DNA from 2 places in the Achromobacter sp. RT286_PF genome. Region 2 is predicted to be linked to the other one. Evidence: riboswitches for the same ligand, from Rfam matches in the RefSeq annotation. Region 2 holds a riboswitch; the other holds the start of a gene.
The links. A riboswitch is a leader RNA that binds a small molecule or an ion and turns the genes downstream of it on or off. The one in region 2 is predicted to bind glycine.

Region 1: another riboswitch for glycine. It lies ahead of gcvT (glycine cleavage system aminomethyltransferase GcvT); the one in region 2 lies ahead of AC6LJY_RS23570 (D-amino acid dehydrogenase).

Annotation. Positions count from the first base shown of each region.
Region 1 is NZ_JCBAMR010000007.1:142,929-150,898, reverse strand. It holds gene gcvP (aminomethyl-transferring glycine dehydrogenase) at 1-1,045, opposite strand, end outside; gene gcvH (glycine cleavage system protein GcvH) at 1,117-1,494, opposite strand; gene gcvT (glycine cleavage system aminomethyltransferase GcvT) at 1,597-2,697, opposite strand; glycine riboswitch at 2,789-2,912, opposite strand; glycine riboswitch at 2,946-3,042, opposite strand; gene AC6LJY_RS08870 (ZIP family metal transporter) at 3,159-4,052, opposite strand; gene AC6LJY_RS08865 (superoxide dismutase) at 4,082-4,696, opposite strand; gene AC6LJY_RS08860 (BaiN/RdsA family NAD(P)/FAD-dependent oxidoreductase) at 4,902-6,104, opposite strand; gene AC6LJY_RS08855 (Orn/Lys/Arg family decarboxylase) at 6,128-7,970, opposite strand, start outside.
Region 2 is NZ_JCBAMR010000040.1:18,605-26,574, forward strand. It holds gene AC6LJY_RS23545 (spinster family MFS transporter) at 1-439, opposite strand, end outside; gene AC6LJY_RS23550 (AraC-like ligand-binding domain-containing protein) at 543-1,526, shown strand; gene AC6LJY_RS23555 (NAD/NADP octopine/nopaline dehydrogenase family protein) at 1,696-2,793, shown strand; gene AC6LJY_RS23560 (3-hydroxybutyryl-CoA dehydrogenase) at 2,787-3,797, shown strand; partial or broken gene ampC (class C beta-lactamase) at 3,950-5,110, opposite strand; glycine riboswitch at 5,264-5,354, shown strand; glycine riboswitch at 5,355-5,449, shown strand; gene AC6LJY_RS23570 (D-amino acid dehydrogenase) at 5,489-6,736, shown strand; gene AC6LJY_RS23575 (peptidoglycan DD-metalloendopeptidase family protein) at 6,693-7,247, opposite strand; gene AC6LJY_RS23580 (lactonase family protein) at 7,420-7,970, opposite strand, start outside.

The DNA.
Region 1 (7,970 bases), on a different contig from region 2:
CGGGGCCATGCCACACGGCGTACATGCCGGCCATCACGGCCAGCAGCACCTGCGCGGTGCAAATGTTGGACGTGGCCTTCTCGCGGCGGATGTGCTGTTCGCGCGTTTGCAGCGCCAGGCGCATTGCCGGGTTGCCTTGTGCGTCTTTCGACACGCCGACCAGGCGGCCGGCCATGTTGCGCTTGAAGGAATCCTTGCAGGCCATGAAGCCGGCGTGCGGGCCGCCAAAACCGAACGGCACGCCAAAGCGTTGCGCCGATCCGATGGCGATGTCCGCGCCCCACTCGCCCGGGGCGGCCAACAGGGCCAGCGCCAGCAGGTCGGTGGCGCAGGCAACCACGGCGCCTTGCGCGTGGGCGGCTTCTGCCAGCTTGCGGTAGTCGGACACCGAGCCGGTGCTGTGCGGGTATTGCAGCAGCACGCCGAAGCATTCCGGCAGGCCCTGCGCTTCGTCGCCCACGGTGATTTCCAGCCCCAGGCCTTCGGCGCGCGTGCGCACGACTTCGATGGTCTGCGGATGCACGTGGCGCGAAATGAAGAACACCGGGCTTTGCGACTTGGCGCCACGGCGGGCCAGCGTCATGGCTTCGGCGGCGGCCGTGCTTTCGTCCAGCAGCGAGGCGTTGGAGATGTCCAGCCCGGTCAGGTCGGCGACCATGGTCTGGTAGTTCAGCAGGGCTTCAAGACGCCCTTGCGAGATCTCCGGCTGATACGGCGTGTAGGCCGTGTACCAGGCGGGGTTCTCAAGAATGTTGCGCAGCACGACGTTTGGCGTCTGCGTGCCGTAGTAACCCTGGCCGATGTAGTTGCGAAAGACCTTGTTGCGGCCCGCGATCTGCTTCAGTTCGGCCAGCACGTCGGTTTCGCTGCGCGAGGGCGGCAGCGCCAGCGGGGCCTGGCTGCGGATCTTGGCGGGAACGACTTCGTCGATCAGGGCGTCCAGGCTGGCGCTGCCAATCACTTGGAGCATGGCGGCCTGGTCGGCGTCGGACGGGCCGATGTGGCGGGGGATGAAGTCGGTATGGGTGTCTAGGGCGCGCGACATGGGAACTCTCGGGTGGTGGTGCATCAGGCCGGCGCGCCAAGAGGTCGGCGCGCCCGGCTCGAACCGGCTTCTTAGCCGTTGGCGACGGCTTCGTAGCCGGCGGCGTCCAGCAGCTTGTCGGCATCGGCCGCGTTGACCGGCTTGATCTTGAAGATCCAGGTGGTGAAGGCCGATTCGTTGATCAGGCTGGGGTTGTTTTCCAGCTCGTCGTTGAAGGCGACGATTTCACCGTTGACGGGTGCGTAGATGTCCGAGGCGGCCTTGACCGACTCAACCACGCCGGCGGTTTCGCCCGCGTTCAGCTTGGCGCCAACCTTGACGTCGCCAACGAAAACCAGGTCGCCCAATTGGTCCTGGGCGGTATCGGTGATGCCGACGACGAACACGTCGCCTTCAGCTTTGACCCATTCGTGGGACTGGGTGTACTTGCGATCGGTGGGCAGGCTCATGGGAAATCCTCTAGGGAATACGGGTAGATGAATGGTGTTGCGCGCCTCGTGCGAGCGGCGTGTGCGTCAACTGGCAGCGGCCGTTCGCGCGAAGCTTCGAGTTTACGAGTGTTCGACGGCTTTGCCGTTACGCACGAAGGGCAGCTTGCAGACCAGGGCGGGCACCCATTTGCCGCGGATGTCGACTTCGACCGTGTCGCCCGGACGCACGCCTTGCGGCAGGCGGGCAAAGCCGATCGACACGCCCAGCGTGGGCGACATGGTGCCGCTGGTGAGTTCGCCCGTGCCTTGCGCGCAGCGCACGGCCATGTGGGCGCGCATCACGCCGCGCTCTTGCAGCTTCAGGCCGACAAAGGCGGCGGGGGTGGCGAATTGTTCCAGCGCGTCGCGGCCGATGAAGCGGCGCTCGGCATTCTTGAGCGACACGGTCCAGGTCAGGCCGGCCTGGTCGGGCTGGGTCAGCTCGTCCATGTCCTGGCCATACAGGTTCATGCCGGCTTCCAGGCGCAGCGTGTCGCGCGCGCCCAGGCCCGCCGGGCGCACGCCCTGGGCAGCAAGGTCGCGCCACAGTTGCACGACGTCGGACGCAGGCAGGACGATTTCAAAGCCGTCTTCGCCGGTGTAGCCGGTGCGGGCGACGAGCGTGTCGTCGCCCACGCGGGCGGCAACGAAGGGGGTCAGTGCTTCGGAGGCGGCTTGCCAGGCCGGGCGCGCGGCCCAGACCTTGGCGCGGGCGTTCGGGCCCTGCACGGCCACCATGGCCAGATCGCGGCGCGGGGTGATGGCAACGTCGAAACTGCCGGCCTGCTTCACACGCTGCATCCAGGCCACGTCTTTGTCGGCGGTGCCGGCGTTAACGACCACGCGCCATTCGTCAGCGGCAAAGAAATAGATGATCAGGTCGTCGATGACGCCGCCCTGCGGGTTCAGCATGCACGAATACAGCGCCTTGCCGGGCACGGTCAGCTTGGCGACGTCGTTGGCGACCAGGCGTTGCAGGAAGGCGTAGGCATCGGGGCCGGCCACATCCACGTTCAGCATGTGCGACACGTCGAACATGCCGGCGTCCTGGCGCACCGCGTGGTGTTCCTCAAGCTGCGAGCCGTAGGCCAAGGGCATGTCCCAGCCGCCGAAATCGACCATTCGGGCGCCGGAGGCGATGTGTTCGTCGGCCAGCGGGGTGCGTTTGAGGGTTGCGGACATGCGCGGAAACTCCGGGACGGCAATGGCTTGCCAGGGTTACGGAATGCCGGTCGTGACAAGCGGATTGCGCCCGCACGGCATCGGCTGAATCTTCCGCCCCTCTGTCCTTTTGCCTGAGAGTTGCCCCGCGCTGGGCGGGTTTGCACCTTCGGCGCCTGGGCTGCTCGCTGTGTCCCGAATTCGGGGCGGCGCCAGGTCTCTCCAGAGTACTGTTTTGCCGCATCCACACGGTAAAAACCGGGACGGGGCAAGCATGTGCGGTATCGGTTACCTGAGCGATTCTGGGCGAATTGCGCCTTCGGCGGCGACCCTGGTGAAAGGGGCGCTCTCTCCCGCAAACATGCGTGACAGCGGCGCCAAGCATACAACGAAAACCAGGCCTGGAAAAGCGCGATTTCCTGGCGCGGCCCGGCCACAAACCGCTGCCGTGGACCACGCCAAACCGGACACCAACCCCCGGGCTAGCCCAGCGCCGTGTCCAGCAACATCATCAGCACAAAGCCCAGCATCAGCCCGCACGTGGCGTAGACCTCGTGCCCCTTGCGGTGCGATTCGGGAATGATCTCGTGGCTGATGACAAACAGCATGGCGCCCGCCGCAAAGCCCAGCCCCCAGGGCAGCAGCAAGACGGACCAGCCGACGATGGCGGCGCCCAGCACCGCGCCCAACGGTTCGACCAGCCCCGACAACATGCCTAGCGCCACGGCGAAGGCCCGCTTATAGCCGGCGGCCAACAGCGCCACCGCGACAACCATCCCTTCGGGAATGTCCTGGATCGCAATGCCCGTGGCCAACGCGGTGCCCGCCACCGGATCGCCCCCCGCGTAACCCACGCCGATGGCCAGGCCTTCGGGCAGGTTGTGCAGCGTGATGGCGATAACGAACAACCAGGCGCGTCGCATGCGGCGCGCCTCGATGCCTTCGCGGCCCTTGATGAAATGTTCGTGCGGCAGCGTGCGGTCCATGATGAGCAGCACCGCCGCGCCCAGCAGAATGGCCGCCCCCACCGTCAGGCCCGCGCCCCAGCGGCCCATGCCCTGGCTTTCGGCCGCCGCAATGCCCGGCACCACCAGGGAAAACGCGCTGGCCGCCAGCATGACGCCCGCGCCGAACCCGAACATGCTGTCCTGGACCTTTTGCGGGATGGTGCGGGCGAACAGGATGGGCACGGTGCCCAGCGCGGTGGCGCCGGCCGCTACCAGCCCGCCCAGCAGGGCGTCGGCCACGTGCGCCGCGCGCACGTCCAGGTAGGCCCACAGCTGGTGCATCGCCAGGCAGGACACCAGCACGGCCAGGGTCCAGACGCTGATGCTGGTGGCCGCGGGACGCACGCGGTGACGGCTGAATGTGTTCATGGGGCCGATGCCTCCATCACAAAGCGGGCTTAACCCTTTGCGGCCGCATAACGGCGCGCCACCTCGGGCCAATTCACGACATTGTAGAAGGCGCCAATGTATTCAGGGCGACGGTTTTGGTACTTGAGGTAATAGGCGTGTTCCCAGACGTCCAGGCCCAGGATCGGCGTATTGCCGTGCATCAGAGGGCTGTCCTGATTAGCGCTGCTTTCCACCACCAGCTTGCCGGCCGGCGTGACCGAGAGCCAGGCCCAGCCGCTGCCAAAGCGGGTCAGGGCCGCTTTGGTGAAGGCCTCGCGGAAGGCGGCCAGGCCACCCAGTTCGGATTCGATAGCGGCGGCCAGCGCGCCATCGGGTTCACCACCGCCCTGGGGCGACATCACGGACCAGAACAAGCTGTGGTTGGCGTGGCCGCCGCCATGGTTGCGCACCGCGCCGCGTATGGCTTCCGGCAATTGGTCCAGCCGCGCGACCAGGGCTTCAACGGGTTCTTCCGTGCTGATGCCGGCGCCATCCAGCGCCGCGTTCAGGCTGGTGACATAGGTTTGATGATGCTTGCTGTAGTGAATCTCCATCGTCATGGCGTCGATGTGAGGCTCCAGGGCGTCGTAGGCGTAGGGCAGCGTCGGAAGGGTGTAGGGCATGGGTGTCTCCGTGGGACTCGCCTGTTCCAAGGGAACGGCGACAGTCGATGATCGAAGGTCGGGGCCGAGGGCCAAAGAACGGCCGGCGACAGCCAAGACAGGAAACACAAATGATATGTATTTTTATTTGATAAAACAATGATGATGTGGCGTTGCGCAATTACTGCGCGATCATCGCGTCATCACGACCTTGAAAACAGCGCCCTTACAGCGCCTTGCCGCAGGCCACGCCGGAGGCCCAGGCCCATTGGAAGTTGTAGCCGCCCAGCCAGCCGGTCACATCCACGGCTTCGCCGATGAAGTAGAGCCCAGGCGTGGTTTTGGCTTGCATGGATTTCTGGTCCAGGCCGCGCGTGTCGACGCCGCCGCGCATCACTTCGGCTTTCTTGTAGCCGGCGGTGCCGCTGGGCACCAGCGTCCATTGGTGGATGTCTTGAGCCAGCGCGCGCAGCGTTTTGTCGGGCGCGTCGGCCAGGCGCATCGCGGCCAGGCCGGGCTTGCCGCCCTGCTCTGCCAGATGCAGCCAGCGATCGGCCAGGCGCTTGGGCCACAGGCCCGCCAGCACGGTATGCAGCTGCTGCCGGTTGCCCGACTTGGACGCCAGCAATTCTTCGGCCAGGTCGCGGCCCGGTGCCAGGTCGATCACGATGGGTTCGCCCGGCTTCCAGTAGCTGGAAATTTGCAGGATGCCCGGGCCGGACAGGCCGCGATGGGTAAACAGCAGGTCTTCCAGGAATTCACCCCGCGCCTTGCCCTGCCCCGTCTGCAGGCCCACTTCCAGCGCCACGCCCGACAGTTCGGACAGCGGCTGCCATTGTGCGGAGTCAAAGGTCAGCGGTACCAACGCGGGTCGCGGCTCGACGACTTTCAGGCCGAATTGGCGCGCGATCTTCAGGCCGAAGTCGGTGGCGCCCAGCTGCGGGATCGCCATGCCGCCCGTGGCCACGACCAGCTTGGCCGCGCGGATCACGCCCTGGCTGGTGCGCAGTTCGAAGCCCTGCTCGCCATGGCCGATATCGGCCACCGAACAGCCCATGCGCCATTGCACATCGCCCGCGTCGCACTCGGCGCGCAGCATGTTGATGATGGATTCGCTGGAATCGTTGCAGAACAGCTGGCCACGGTGTTTCTCGTGCCAGGCGATATGGTGGCGCTTCATCAGCGCCAGAAAATCCTGCGGCGTGTAAGCCGACAGTGCCGAGCGGCAGAAATGCGGGTTTTCGGACAGAAAATTGGCGGGCCCGGTCCCGATGTTGGTGAAGTTGCAGCGGCCACCGCCGGAGATGCGGATTTTTTCGGCCAGGCGCTCGGCATGGTCGACCAGCACCACGCGCAAGCCGCGCTGCCCGGCCACCGCTGCACACATCATGCCAGCGGCGCCGGCGCCGAGGACGGCTACATCAAACATCAGGACTCCAGACCCGCCGGGTCTTATTCTTCGATCAGGCAATCAACGTAGTAGCGCTTTTCGCCATCCGGACCCGCTTCATCGGCCAGGCCGTGAATATAGGTTTCGAAGCCGGGGAAGCGCTCGTTGAATTCGCGCGCGAATTGCAGGTACTGCACGATGGTGCGGTTAAAGCGTTCGCCCGGAATCAACAGCGGAATGCCCGGGGGATACGGCGTCAACAGCACGCCCGTGACGCGGCCTTCCAGCTTGTCGATGTCGACACGCTCGACCTCGCGGTGCGCCATGCGCGCAAAGGCGTCCGACGGCTTCAGCGCCGGCACCATGTCGCTCAGGTACATCTCGGTGGTCAGGCGGGCGACGTCGCGCGCGCGGTAGGCTTCGTGGATTTCCTGGCACAGATCGCGCAGGCCCATGCGTTCGTAGCGGCGATGCACACGGCAGAAGTCGGGCAGGATGCGCCACAGCGGCTGGTTGCGATCGTAGTCGTCCTTGAACTGCTGCAACGCGGTCAACAGCGTGTTCCAGCGGCCCTTGGTAATGCCGATGGTGAACAGGATGAAGAACGAATACAGGCCGGTCTTTTCGACCACGACGCCGTGCTCGGTCAGGTACTTGGAGACCAGCGCGGCCGGGATACCCGTTTCGCCGAAGCTGCCCGACATGTCCAGCCCCGGCGTGATGACCGTGGCCTTGATCGGGTCCAGCATGTTGAAGCCTTCGGCCATTTCGCCGAAGCCGTGCCAGTGGTCGTTGGCTTCCAGGATCCATTCGTCGCGGTTGCCGATGCCTTCGGACACCAGGCGGTTCGGGCCCCAGACCTTGAACCACCAGTCGTTCTTGCCGAATTCGGATTCCACCTTGCGCATGGCGCGGCGGAAGTCCAGCGCTTCGCGGATGCTTTCCTCGACCAGCGCGGTGCCTCCGGGCGGTTCCATCATGGCGGCGGCCACGTCGCACGACGCGATGATCGCGTACTGCGGCGAGGTCGACGTGTGCATCAGGTACGCCTCGTTGAAGACGTTGCGGTCCAGCTTGCGGGTCTCGGATTCCTGCACGATGATCTGCGAAGCCTGCGAAATGCCGGCCAGCAACTTGTGCGTGGAGTGCGTGGCGAAGACCATCGCGTCCTGGCTGCGCGGGCGGTCCTGGCCGATGGCGTGCATGTCCTGGTAGAACTCGTGGAACGAGGCGTGCGGCAGCCAGGCTTCGTCAAAGTGCAGCGTATCGACATAGCTGCCCAGCTGCTCCTTGATCATTTCCACGTTGTAGATGACGCCGTCGTACGTGCTTTGCGTCAGCGTCAGGATGCGCGGATTCTTGTTCACCGCTTCGCGCGCGAAGGGGTTGGCCTCGATCTTCTTGCGGATGTTGTCCGGGTGGAATTCTTCCAGCGGAATCGGGCCGATGATGCCCAGGTGGTTGCGCGTGGGGCGCAGGAACACCGGGATCGCGCCCGTCATCGTGATGGCGTGCAGAATCGACTTGTGGCAGTTGCGATCCACCACGACCACGTCGCCGGCGGCCACGTTGGCGTGCCACACGACCTTGTTGGACGTGGACGTGCCGTTGGTCACGAAAAAGCAGTGGTCGGCGTGGAAGATGCGCGCGGCGTTCAGCTCGGACTCGGCCACGGGGCCGGTGTGGTCCAGCAACTGGCCCAATTCGTCCACGGCGTTGCAGACGTCAGCGCGCAGCATGTTTTCACCGAAGAACTGGTGGAACATGCGGCCCACGGGGCTCTTCAGGAAGGCGACGCCGCCCGAGTGGCCCGGGCAGTGCCAGGAATACGAGCCGTCTTGCGCGTACTTGACCAGCTCGCGAAAGAACGGCGGCGGCAGCGAATCCACGTAGCTGCGCGCTTCG
Region 2 (7,970 bases):
CGACGGCGCGGCCCAGCTTGTCGCGCGGAAACATATCGCTAAGCATGGAATACGTGGCGGGTGACAAGGCGGCCTCGCCCACGCCCACCCCGATGCGCGCCAGGAACATGTGCGCAAAGCTGCGCGACAGGCCACAGGCGGCAGTGGCCAGGCTCCAGAAGGCCACGCCGATGGCAATGATTTTCGGGCGCGAATAGCGGTCGGCCAACAAGGCGATGGGGATGCCCATGACGGCGTAGAACAGCGAGAACGCCAAGCCGTGCAGCAGGCTGAACTGCGTGTCGGACAGTTGCAGATCGTGCTTGATGGGTTCGATCATCAGCGCCAGGATCTGTCTGTCGACGAAGGAAAATATGTACGCTAGCATGCATATCACGACGACGTACCACTCGTAGGCGTAGCTTCGTTTCGTCAGTGGCGGCAGCGTCGCGTCAGTCATGTTTTTCCCTTGTTTTCCTTAGTCTTGTCCATCGTTTGTAGGTCTTTGCGCAGCGGGACTCTATACGCCGCGCGCAACGACTATTCCCACCGCGCAGGAAAGCATGTTCAACGACACCTATCCGCTGAACCGCCATTGCTTGCTGGACTCGGGCAACGCCGCCGAGGTCAAGGACCAGGTCAGCCAGCACCTCTGGTCGCACCGCATGTGCGTGGCTCAGGGCAAACCCTTGCAATCGCGGCTGTATGGCGTGTTCTTCGGCAACGCGGCGCTATTTGACCTGCACTACGGCGCCGAAGTCGAAATCGACGCGGGCGACATCTCCAGCTACTACCTGATCCGCATCACGCTGCAAGGCTCGGGCCTGGTCACGCTGGGCAAGCGCAGTGCGTCCATGCAAGCGGGCAGCCTCACCATTTCGTCGCCGTCCGAACCCAGCGTGATCAGCATCGGCCGCGACTGCCGCAACCTGATCCTGCGTGTCGAGCGGCAAGCGCTGGAACATCAATTGCAACGCCTGCTGGACCGCCCCATCAAGCACGCGCTGGTGTTCGACCTGGAAGCGCCGCCCGATTCCCCCGGCCTTGCCGCCGTGCGCGAAACACTGGACTACCTATGCCGCCTTTATCAGCACCCCGCCATTGACGGCGTCACGCAGACGCTTGCGGCCGGCTTTTCCGACTACCTGCTGGCGCTGCTGCTGACCCAACTGCCGCACAACTATTCCGACGCGTTGCGCGCCGACCACCGCCAGCCCCTGCCTCAGCATGTGCGCGCCGCGCGCGACTACATCGAAAGCCATGTCGACGAAGCGATTTCATTGGCGGACCTGGCGGCGCACTGCGGCGTGTCGGTGCGAACGCTGCAAAACGGCTTCACGCAGTTTCTCAAGCAAAGCCCCAGCGACTACGTGCGCAACCACCGCCTGGCCCTGGTGCACGCCGCGCTGGAACAGGCGCGCGGCGGCGACAGCGTGACCGATATCCTGCTGCGCCACGGCGTCAGCAGCTTCGGCCATTTCGCCACGCATTACCGCAAGCGCTACGGCTGCCTGCCGTCGGACACGCTGCGTCGGCCTCGCCCTTAACGCGCCGTCACACTCCCCAGCAGCCACTGGTGTCCCCTGCCCGCGCGGCCGCGACACGCTGCCTGCGCTGCCCAAATCCCTTGCCGGATCGGAACGGCGCTTGCGCGTTTGGCGCAGCCCAGGCGCCACGCCGCCGCTAGGATCAAGCCTTCAAAGAAGGAGCTTGATCATGCGAATCAGCGTAATTGGCGGCGGCCACGGCTGCTACGCGGCCGCGGCCGAACTTGCCGAAAACGGACACGAGGTGTGCTGGTGGCGCCGCGACGACGCCGCGTTCGACGGTTTGCGACAGGCTGGCGCGCTGACTGTCACCGACTATCGCGGCACGCGCCAGGTTCCGTTGGGCCAGGGTCCCGGCCACCTGGCGCTGCAAGGCTCGCTGAAGGCCGCGCTGACTGACGCGCGGGTGGTCGTCATCCCCCTGCCCTCGACCACGCACGATGCGCTGGCGCCCATGCTGGCCCCGCTGTTGCAGGACGGGCAGGTGGTGTTCCTGCCGCCCGGCACCTTTGGCAGCTACCTGTTTGCGCGCGCGCAGCGGGACGCCGGCAATCCCGCCCGCGTGGCCTTTGCCGAGACGGGCACCCTGCCCTACCTGGCGCGCAAACACGGCAACACGGTCGTCATCAGCGGCTACGCCACGCGCTTGCCCACCGGCGTGTTCCCCAGCCGGCTGACCGACGACGCGCTGGCGTTGCTGGGCCAGGTCTACCCCAGCATCGAGCCCATCGAAGACGGATTGGCGGGCGCCTTGATGAACGCCGGCCCCATCATCCATCCGCCGCTCATCATGATGAACGCGGGCCCCCTGGAGCATTTCGATAAGTGGGACATCCACAACGAAGGCACCCAGCCATCAATCCGCCGCGTTACCGACGCGCTGGACGCCGAACGCATCGCCATCCGCGAGGCGCTGGGCTATGCCGCGCCGCACTTTCCGCTGGCCGACCACTACGCCACGGAAGGCGATGAATGGATGTACGGCCGTGGCGCGCACGGCAAGCTGACCGACAGTGGCGACTGGCGTGAAGCCATCGACCTGCACACGCACCGCTACATGCTTGAGGACACGCGGCTGGGCCTGTCCTTGCTGGTGTCCACGGGGCGCTGGGCGGGCGTGCCGACGCCGGTGGCGCAAGGCTTGCTAAGCATTGCCGGCGCCATCACCGGCCGCGATCTTTACGCCGAGGGCCGCACGCTGGAAAGTCTCGGCCTGGACCGCCTGTCGCGCGCCGGCATGGCTGAATTGCTGAAACAAGGATGCTGACCATGGAAGACAGAATCTGCGTGATCGGCGCCGGGCGCATGGGGGAAGGCATCACGCTGTCGTACATCCACGCGGGACGCGCCGTGACACTGGTCGACATCAAGCCCAGGACTCAGGCGGAACAAGCCGATCACCACGCGCGCGTGCTGGCGAACCTGCGGCGCGAATTGGGCACGCTAAGCCGGCTTGGCCTGCTGGATGACCAGCAGGCCGACACCGCCATGCAGCGCGTGCGCCTGTGCGGCCGCGACGACGCCGTGGCCGACCTGCAACGCGCGCGCATCATCTTCGAAGCCGTGCCGGAACGCCTGGACGCCAAGCGCGACACCTTCGCCTGGCTGGGCCGCGTGTGCGCGCCGGACACCGTGATTGCGTCAACCACGTCCACGTTCCTGGTGACCGAGCTGGCCGAATTGATGCCAGGCCCCGAGCGTTTTTTGAACGCGCACTGGCTCAACCCCGCCTATCTGATTCCGCTAGTCGAAGTCAGCGCCGGGCCGCGCACCGCCGACGCCGCCCTGCAAGCGTTGCTGGCCGTGCTGCGCCAAACCGGCAAGACGCCCGTGCAATGCGCGCCCACGGCGGGCTACATCGTGCCACGCATCCAGGCCCTGGCCATGAACGAGGCCGCGCGCATGGTCGAGGAAGGCGTGGCCAGCGCCGAAGATATCGACACCGCCGTGCGCCTGGGATTCGGCTTGCGGTTTTCGGTGCTGGGCCTGTTGGAGTTCATCGACTGGGGCGGCGGCGACATCCTGTACTACGCATCGCGCTACCTTGAAGCCCAGATCGGCCCACGCTTTGCATCGCCCGACGTCATCGCCAAAAACATGGAGCAAGGCCGCAACGGCTTGCGCGATGGCAAGGGCTTCTACGACTACGCCGACCTGGATGTGGACGCCTACAAGATGCAGCGCCTGGGACAGCTGTGCAAAAGGCTGGAGGTCATGGGGCTATTGCCGCGTTTTGATGGAGCCCACACGGCGGCGGGCACGGAAGCTTGACGGCTGACAGGGGCCGGCGACGGCCTTCCGCCTGCCACTGTCTTCTGCCTGTTTCAGTTCGCTTGCGCGCGGGCTTCGGATTGCGTTTCCGGGGCCGATCCCGAATCCGTTCCCGTTCCCGTATCCGTTCTTGCTTCCGCCGCCGTTTCCCCTTCAAGAATGCGATACGCCAGCCGCACGCGGGCGTCGTTCGGAATGTTCCGATTCGCCAGGATCACCACGCCGATTTTCCTGGCCGGCACAAACGCCACGTAGGCGCCAAAGCCGTTGGTGGAACCCGTCTTGTTGATCCACACATCGGCACGCGGGGGCTGCGGCGGGGTCAGGGCCTTGGCCGGGTGGCTCTGGCTGTTCAACGTGCCGGCATTGGCCGCCAACAGCGCCTTGAGCGTCACCGGATACGCCAGTTGTTCCCAGGCCAGGTCCTGCGTCATTCCACCCACGTCGTAGTAGCCCACATGCGTATCGGCCAAGGCCTTGGATAGCACGGCGTCGTTGACGACGGCCTTGGCGACCTTCGCATCGCGGGCGGCCTTGGCGCCGAATTCCGCGGGCGCTGACGCCACGCCCATGTTCGCGTCCACGAAGCGGATCAGGTCGCTGGCGCTGGTCTTGACGCCGTAGGCTTCGTCGGCCAGCACGCCCGGGTTCACACGCACCGGCGCGTTCTGTTTGTTGTAGCCCTGCGCGTAGTCGCCCATCTTGGCGGCGGGCACGTGGATATAGGTGTTGGTCAGGCCCAGTTTGGGCAACAGCGTCTTCTCCATGGCCTGCGCATAGGGCTGGCCCAGGCTCTTGGCCGCCACCACGCCCAGCATGCCAATGCTGGGGTTGGCATACGTGCGGTAGGTGCCCGGTGCGTAGCGCGGCGTCCACGCCGACAGGTAGGCCATCAGTTGGGCATCGTCGCGCACCGTGTCCGGCACTTGCAGCGGGAAGCCGCCGCCCGTGTGCGTGCCCAGGTGGATCAGGGTCAGCTTGCCAAATTCCGTGCCTTGCAAGGCAGGCACGAAGCGCGCCGGGCTGTCGGTCAGCGACAGCTTGCCCAGCGCCTGGGCGTAGGTCGCCAGCGTCGCGGTAAAGGTCTTGCTGATCGAGCCCAGCTCAAACAGCGTGTCGCGGCTGACGGGCGCGTGCGTTTGCAGCGAGGCCACGCCATAGCTGCGAAATTCATGCCGCCCTTCGCGCGTGACGGCGATGGCCAGGCCCGCCACGTCGTACTCGCGCATTACCGCATGCACGGCGTCGTCGATGCCGGCGCCGGGGGCCACCGGCTCGGCCGACGCCAACGAAACCAGGGCGCCGCTGGCCATCACGGCCAGCGTTTGCAAAACAGTGCGTCGCGCGGCGCGAAAACTCATTCCTATCGTCCTATTCGGTTCACGCCGGCCCAACGGCGCACGCGACATAGTACTAACCCTGAAGCAAATGCGACATGAACTTAGCTATTCTCTACCCCGTCGATTCAAAACCGCGCAGAAGAGACCGGCCCTGGCGGCCGGCGCCGACGGAGCAACCGCCCCGGAAACTCTCAGGCAACAGGACTGCGCGCGTATAGACAATCTGGAGAGAGGCGCCGTGCGCGCCCACCGAAGGGGAACCCGCCGCCCGCGCGGGTGAAACTCTCAGGTACCAAAGACAGATGGGGTGCCGCGTCCACATTGGTCGCGGCCACCCTGTCTGGAGCCACCATGCCCCGCATCGCCATCATTGGCGCCGGTATCACCGGCGTCACGTCCGCCTATGCCCTGTCGAACCTGGGATACGCGGTCACCGTCTACGACCGCCAACGCTATCCCGCCATGGAAACGTCCTATGCCAACGGCGGCCAGCTATCCGCCAGCAACGCCGAAGTCTGGAACAGCACGGCCACGATCATCAAAGGGCTACGCTGGATGCTGCGCAAAAACGCGCCGCTGTTGCTGAACCCCCGCTTCAGCTGGCACAAGTATTCGTGGCTGGCGCAGTTCATGGCGCAAATTCCCAACTACCGCGACAACACCATCGCCACCACGCGCATGGCCATCGAAGCGCGCCGGCATCTGTTCGACATGGCCGAGGCGGAAGGCATCGACTTCGACCTGGAGCGCCGGGGCATCCTGCACATCTACCACGACGCCAACAGCTTCAAGGCCGCGCATCGCTCCAACGCGCTGCTGCAAGCCGGCGGCCTGGACCGCTACGCAGTCACCGCCGACGAAGCGCGCGCCATCGAACCCGCCATGCAAACCGGATGCCACGGCGGTTTCTACACACCATCGGACGCCACCGGCGACATCCACAAGTTCACGCGCGGTCTGGCCCAGGCATGCGAACGCCGTGGCGTCACGTTCGTGCACGATGCCGACATCGACAACATCCAACGCCACGACCGCCCTTACGTGCTGGACATCCGCCGCGACGGCGGCACCCAGCGCGAACGGCACGAAGCGGACGCCATCGTCGTATGCGCGGGCGCGGCCAGCAGAAAGTTCGCCCGCCTGCTGGGAGATTCCATCAACATCTATCCGGTCAAGGGCTATTCGATCAGCGTGCACCTGGACGACGCCGACAGCCAGGGCGCCGCGCCCCGCGTCAGCCTGCTGGACGAAGCCGCGAAGATCGTCACCAGCCGCCTGGGCGACCGCTTTCGCGTGGCGGGTACGGCGGAATTCAACGGCTTCAACATGGACATTCGTGCCGAACGCGTGCAGCCGCTGATCGACTGGACGCGTAAACACTTCCCCAACATCAACACCACGCGCGTCGTGCCGTGGTGCGGCCTGCGCCCCATGACCCCCAACATGATGCCGCGCGTGGGGCCGGGCAAACGCCCGGGCGTGTTCTACAACACGGGGCACGGACACCTGGGGTGGACGTTGTCAGCCGCGACGGCGCAGGTGCTTGCGCAAAGCGTCAGGGCGGCGTTGCCGGCGTCACCAACAGCGTATAGGGGTTGATCGCGCCGCCGTCGTAGATGCCGTAATGCAAATGCGGCGGCGTGCCTCGCGCGTTGCCGGTGTTGCCGACGTAGCCCAGCACGTCTCCGGGGGCCACCAGCTGCCCCCGTTCAATATCGGCGTAGCCATCCAGGTGCGCGTAGTAATGGCGCTGGCGTCCGGGCCCGAGCACCCACACGACCTGGCCGCCCAGGTTGTTCGTGCCAACCTGCATGACCACGCCTTCCGTGGTGGACAGCACAGGCGTGCCGCGCGCGGCAAAGATGTCGATGCCTTCGTGTTGGCGGCCGCCGGACCGGGCCGCGCCCCAAGTGTCGGTCAAGCGTCTGGCGGACACGCCCTGTACCGGTACGGGCAAGGATGACGGGGCTTGTTGCCAGGCCAGCCGCGCCATATGCCACGGTGCGCGTGCGGCGTCGGGCAGGCGGGGCCACGCCCACGCAGCAAGCCAGACAAATAAGCCCAGGATGACGAGGCGCCAGAGGAAGCGCAATACAGGATTAACGGTCATGCAAGGTTCGACGGCGGGCTGGCCGAGGGGTTCCCGAGGGGGTTCCCGAGGGGTTCCCGAGGGGTTTCCGAGGGGTTTCCGAGTGGTTTCCGAGTGGGTGCCCGAGTGGCTTCAAAGGGGCTTCAAAGTGGCCTGTTGCGCCGGCTATCAAGATCGCCCGCGGTTGCCCCGCCTATGCAAACACCAGGCATACCGGTGTTGGCGTCTGCGCTGCCACTTCCATGTCGCTTAGCTGCCCTGTTGCCGCATCGATGCGCAGGCGCAGGATGGAGTCGCCCTTTTGGTTCAGCGCGTACAGGCTGCCGCCGTCTGGCGCCAGGGTAAGTGCGCGGGGGAAGCGCAGCCCTTCGGCCCAGGTTTGTACGCGGCGTAATGCGCCATCCTTGGCAACGGCGAAGACGGCGATGCTGTCGGCTTGCGCGTGGTCGTTGTCGACGCGGCGGGTAGAGGCGTACAAGAAGCGGCCGGACGGGTGGACAAGCAACGCCGCCGCGTTGCCCGCGCCGGTGAATCCGGGCGGTGTGGCGGGGACCAGGTGGCGCTGCGCCAGCACCCGGCCGGCGTGGGCGTCGTAGCCGAAGCACGCGATTGAGGCGTCAAGTTCGTTCAAGACGTATAACAGCGCGCCATCGGGGTGCAGCGCAAGATGGCGTGGCCCGCCGCCCGCGGGCAGCGTCGTGCGCTCGGACAGCGACAGATTGCCATCCTTGAACGTGAACAGAT